Regions from separate parts of the Paucibacter hankyongi genome, predicted to be linked through region 2. Evidence: predicted binding sites of a transcription regulator. Region 2 holds the regulator's gene; the other holds the start of a gene.
The links. Region 2 encodes FNR, which switches genes on or off when oxygen is low (the NO sensors DNR and NnrR bind a similar motif). Its sites were predicted from a motif close to TTGATNNNNATCAA; they were not measured.
Positions count from the first base shown of each region.

Region 1: the regulator FNR is predicted to act here: its motif matches at 981-994, upstream of WG899_RS17885 (OmpW/AlkL family protein).

Region 1 covers NZ_JBBHJX010000014.1:87,649-90,575, reverse strand. The annotation lists gene WG899_RS17895 (TlyA family RNA methyltransferase) at 1-83, shown strand, start outside; gene metF (methylenetetrahydrofolate reductase [NAD(P)H]) at 80-925, shown strand; gene WG899_RS17885 (OmpW/AlkL family protein) at 1,066-1,728, shown strand; gene pepQ (Xaa-Pro dipeptidase) at 1,803-2,927, opposite strand, start outside.
Region 2 covers NZ_JBBHJX010000003.1:227,054-229,980, reverse strand. The annotation lists gene WG899_RS06980 (hypothetical protein) at 1-258, shown strand, start outside; gene WG899_RS06975 (hypothetical protein) at 255-581, shown strand; gene fnr (fumarate/nitrate reduction transcriptional regulator Fnr) at 714-1,451, opposite strand; gene hemN (oxygen-independent coproporphyrinogen III oxidase) at 1,655-2,927, shown strand, end outside.

The DNA of each region.
Region 1 (2,927 bases), on a different contig from region 2:
AGAGTGCCATCACCGGCGGTGACGGCAACAAAGAATTTTTCCTCTGGGCGCAAGCGCCCGAGGCTGCGAAAGACAAGCCATGAGCACAGCAACACCCCGCATTCCAGTCAGTTTCGAGTTCTTCCCGCCCAACACACCGGTGGGCACCGAGAAGCTCAAGACCGTGGTGCAAGACCTGAGCGTGCTGAAGCCGCATTACTTCAGCGTCACCTATGGCGCCGGCGGCTCCACCCGCGACAAGACCCTCAGCACGGTGATGGACATTGCGGCGGCCGGCTTTGAGGCCGCGCCACACCTCTCCTGCGTAGGCTCCACGCGCGAGAACATCGCCGAGATTTTGGCCACCTATCGCGCGCAAAACATTCGCCGTGTGGTGGCCTTGCGCGGCGACCTGCCCAGCGGCACCGCTACCGCCGGTGAGTTCCGTTATGCCTCCGAGCTGGTCGCCTTCATCCGCGAAACCCAAGGCGCGGATTGGCAGATCGAAGTGGCCGCCTACCCCGAGTACCACCCGCAGCAGCGCTACGCGGCCAAGGACCTGCAACACTTCGCCGCCAAGATGCGTGCCGGGGCTAACTCGGCGATCACGCAGTTCTTCTTCAACCCCGATGCCTACTTCCACTTCGTCGATGAAGCACGCAAGTTGGGTGTGGACGCGCCGATCGTGCCGGGCATCATGCCCTTCCACAACTACGCTCGCATCGCCCAGTTCGCGGCACGCGACGGCATTGAGATCCCGCGCTGGGTGGCCCTGAAGATGGAAGGCTATATGGACGATGTGGCCAGCATTCGCGAATTCGGGCTGGAGGTGATGACCCGCGTTTGCGAGCGCCTGATCGCCGGCGGCGCGCCCAGCATCCACTTCTATACGCTCAATCAATCCGCTTTGACGTTGGAGTTGTGCAAACGCCTCAGTCTTGGCTGAGCTTCTTGCGCAAGATCAATTTGAAGAAGCCCTCCCCGCGAGGGCTTTTTTGACTTTGCGTTAGATCAAGGGTTTACCCAGGCCAACAGCTTCAAATCTCTTCCATCGGGGCTGTTCCCGGCTTTTTAGGAAGTAGATCAATGACAAGCAAGCTCTTCAGCGTTATCGCCACCGTGTCCGCAGCCGCCGCTTTGGCCTGCACCTCTTTCGCCGCTCAAGCCCAACAAGAAGGCCCTTGGCTGGTGCGCGCACGCGCTGTGCATCTGGATTCGGCCAACACCAACAGCGACAAACTGCGCACCACTTTGAGCGCCGTGGTGGGTTCGCCTGCCGAAGCCTCGATCAACAACAAGTGGCTGCCTGAAGTGGACATCACCTACTTCATCACCCCCAATATTGCCGCCGAGTTGATCCTGACCTACCCGCAATCGCAAGACCTGTCGGTCACTGGCGTGGGCAAGATCGGCAGCTTCAAGCACCTGCCTCCCACCCTGAGCGCGCAGTACCACTTCAGCCCCACCAGCACTTTCCGTCCTTACGTGGGTCTGGGCGTGAACTACACCAATCTGTCCAGCATCAAGTTCGACTCGAACGTGGCGCCGCTGGACCTGAGCCTGAAGAACAACAGCTGGGGCTTCTCCGCACAGATCGGTGCTGACATTGAAGTTGCCAAGAATCTGTACCTGAACATCGACATCAAGAAGGTTCAGATCAAGACCACCGTCTACTCCAAGGGCACGGACATCGGCGAATTCAAGGTCGATCCGCTGCTGGTCGGCGTGGGCCTGGGCATGCGCTTCTAAGCCAGCCTAGCCATTGAAAAAGCCGCTGCCGCCCATCAGGGCCGCAGCGGCTTTTCTCTTTCGACTCGTTCGCCTTACAAGACGGCAAACGCATCCCGCGTCATATTCTCCGGCCCACCCTCGGCGCGGCAGACCACATCGTCCTCGATGCGGATGCCGCCGAAGCGGCCGAGGCGCTCCACCAAGGCCCAGTCCACCGAAGCAGATGCAGGGCTGGCCCGCAGTTGGCGCAACAGTGTCGGGATGAAATACAGCCCCGGCTCGATCGTCACCACCATGCCGGCTTGCAGCGTGCGGGTCAGGCGCAAATAGGGATGGCCCTCGGGCTTGGGCGCCAGCGCGCCACGCTCGTCAGCCATGAAGCCACCAATGTCGTGCACCTGCAGCCCGAGCAGATGGCCGATGCCATGCGGCATAAAGCTCGAGGTCACGCGTTCAGCGAGTTGTGCCTCGACGCTCATCTTGACGATGCCCTGCTGCTGCAGGATGGCAGCGATACGACGATGGGTGCTGAGATGTATCTCACGGTAGTCCACCCCGGCGCGCACCTCGTCCACCAGCGCCAGCTGGGCGCTCTCCATTGCGGCCAGCAGCGCGTCGAACTCGGCGCTGGCGGCATTACCATGGGTCCAGGTGCGGGTGATGTCGGAGGCATAACCGTTCACCTGAGCGCCCGCGTCGATCAAGAAGCTGAGGCTCTCTGCGGGACGCTGCTCGTCTTGATACTGGTAGTGCAGCACGGCGCAGTGCTCGTTCAGCGCAACGATGCTGCCATAGGGCAGATCACGGTCGGTGTGCCCGGCGGCAATCAAGTAAGCGCGGTGGATCTCGGCCTCGGAGCCGCCGGCCAAAAAGGCAGCGCGCGCGGCCAGGTGCGCTGGCGCGGCGCGGCGTGAGGCGGCACGCATCTGCTCCAACTCATACTCGCTCTTGCAAGCTCGTGGGTAGTGCAGCAGGTTCAGCAGGTCGGCGGGGTTGTTCGGCTGCACGCCGTCCAGCGCCGCATCGGCCTCACCGATGATGGCCAAGCGGCCGGGCACTTTCAGATGAGCGGCCGCATCCTCGGCACGGCTGATGACGATCAGTTCCACATGCTCAATCCATTCCCCGGTCGGAGCGCTGGGCGGCACATGCCAGTAATCATCGGGCTGGTAATAGACCACGCGCGGCTTGTGACCGGGGCGCAGCAAGAGCCAGCT
Region 2 (2,927 bases):
ACGCAAGACAAGAGCACGCAGACCTTGGCTGCTTCGGAAGGCCGCAAGTCCAAGTCCTGGTGGCGTGAGCCGATGATGTGGCTGGTGGTGGGTGGACCGAGCCTGGTGGTGGTGGCCAGTTTTGCCACCTTGAGCCTGGCCCTGAGTCATCCCGATCCGGTTCTGCAGGAGCAGGTGGTCAGCAGCAAGGCCAGCGGTACCAAGGCCATGTTGCCCGCGCGTGAGGCTCGCAACCACGCCGCCACAGGTGGGCAATGAATTCGCCGATCGGCTCTCCCTCCGCCGATCTGCCTGAGGCGCAAGGCGACGGTAGCAGCCGTCTGAGCCGCATGGCCATGGCGGTGATCTGGCCATCTTTCCTGATGGCGGGGGTGGTGGAGGCCTTGGTGTTTGCCGTGGTCGACCCGAGCGATCTGACCTGGTTTGGCGGGGCGCCAATGGACTTGCCTAGGCAAGCCATCTATACCTTGAGTTTCCTGCTGTTCTGGCTGGTCATTGGGCTGAGCTCCAGCCTGAGCTTGCTGCTGGCTGACCTGCCGAATCAGCCCGAGAACCCGCATCCGCGGGCTTGGCCGCGTTGAACCTAGCGTCTAGGTTTGCAGCAGGAGGCGAGCGAACAGTTTTGCGCGAGCGCAGGGGGGGGCAGGGCGTACGGGGGGCAGGGCGCCGTGACCGGCTTTCCTCCCCCAGCACAGACCTCGGCCTAGTTTGGTTCAGCAGGCTGTACTGTTGACCAGCTTTTGCAGGCCCGCTTGATCCAGGATGCGCAGATGACGCTGCTTCACTTCCAGCAGCCCTTCATCCTGGAACTTAGAGAAGGTGCGGCTGACGGTCTCCAGCTTCAAGCCCAGATAGCTACCAATCTCTTCGCGCGTCATGCGCAGCACCAGCGCTGCGGAGGAGAATCCGCGTGCCTGCAGGCGTTGCGTCAGGTTCAGCAAAAACGCGGCCAGACGCTCCTCGGCCCGCATGCTGCCCAGCAGCAACATCACGCCGTGGTCACGCACGATTTCGCGGCTCATGATCTTGTGGAACTGACGCTGCAGGTCGGTGAACTCGCGTGACAGCTCTTCCAACTGTTCGTAGGGAATCACGCAGACCGAAGAGTCCTCCAGGGCCACCGCGTCGCAGCTGTGGCGGTCGGTGCTGATCCCGTCCAGGCCCAGCAGTTCACCGGCCATCTGGAAGCCGGTCACCTGATCGCGGCCGTCTTCGGAGGCAACACAGGTTTTGAAAAAGCCGGTGCGCACTGCGTACAAAGATTGAAAACTGTCGCCACTGCGAAACAGGGTGTCACCGCGGCTGACTTGGCGGCGGGTGGCGACCAGTTTGTCGAGTTGAGCCAAATCATCCGAATGCAGGCCCACGGGCAGGCACAGTTCGCGCAAATTGCAGCTCGAACAGGCAACCTTCAGGGGTTCGATCTTGATCGGTAGCGTGGCGTTCATCATGGGCCTTGTTTCGATCCGGCTGGCGTGCCGGCTGACGGCTTCGTCGTGGCGTGAGCGCTCCGACGAGTCCTTGGAGAGTTGCGAAGTTTTGACGGGCATGAGCATGATGTACCTCAAACGTTGCCGCATTGTTGGTGCGAACAAGCGTGGGAAGCTTGATCCTGATCAAGTCGGGTGGCCAAAGCCTTGGCACAGTGTGCGCCATGGTACAGAACATTCAAGCCGCCCCCGCTTCGACCTCTTCGACGGCCACCCCTAATATCAACGAGGATCTGTTGCGTCGGTTCGACGTGTCCGGCCCGCGTTACACCTCTTACCCCACCGCCGATCGATTTGTGGAGGCCTTCACGGCCACCCAGTATGAGCAGGCGCTTGCGCAGCGGGCCAGTGGCTCGCTGGTGGGTGGGGCTTCGCCCTTGTCGCTGTACCTGCACATTCCTTTTTGTGAGTCGGTTTGTTATTACTGCGCCTGCAACAAGGTCATCACCAAGCATCATGACAAGGCCGCCGAGTACCTCGAAGCCCTGATCATCGAGATGGACCTGACGCTGGCTCATCTGGGTCGCGGTGCTTCGGTGTCTCAACTGCATCTGGGTGGCGGTTCGCCGACTTTTTTGAGCGATGCCGAGTTGACCCTGCTGATGCAGGCGCTGCGCGAGCGCTTCAAGGTGGCGCCGGGGGCCGAGGTGTCGATCGAGGTTGATCCGCGCACCGTCACGAACGAGCGACTGCGCCACTTGCGTGAACTCGGCTTCAATCGCCTCAGCTTCGGCGTGCAGGATTTCGATGCCGATGTGCAAAAGGCGGTGCACCGAATTCAAAGTTACGAAAGCGTCGAGGCCTTGATGCGCGCCTCGCGCGAGTTGGGCTTTGAGTCCACCAATGTGGACTTGATCTACGGTCTGCCATTGCAAACGCCGGAGTCTTTTGCGCGCACGATTGCGCAGGTGGGGGCCTTGAAGCCGGATCGGATCGCGCTCTATGGCTATGCCCACTTGCCGCAACGCTTCAAGCCGCAGCGCCGGATTGATTCGACGCAGTTGCCGCCGGCCGCAGACAAGGTGGCGATGCTGGCTGGAGCCATTGCGGGCTTCGAGACCCATGGCTACAGCTATATCGGCATGGATCACTTTGCGCTGTCGACCGATTCGCTGGCCGTGGCCAAGCGCCAGGGCCGTTTGCACCGGAATTTCCAGGGCTACAGCACGCAGTCCGATTGTGATTTGGTCGCGCTGGGCGTGTCGGCCATTGGCCGTGTCGGCGCCTGCTACAGCCAAAACGCCAAGACTTTGGATGAGTATTACGACGCCTTGCGCCAGGGGCAATTGCCGGTCAATCGCGGCCTTGCCTTGACCCGTGACGATATCGTGCGTCGTGCCGTCATCATGGCCTTGATGTGCCAAGGGCGGCTCGAGTTCGAGTCGATTTCCTTGGCGCATCTGGTCGACGTCAAAGACTACTTCAGGCCCGAGTTGG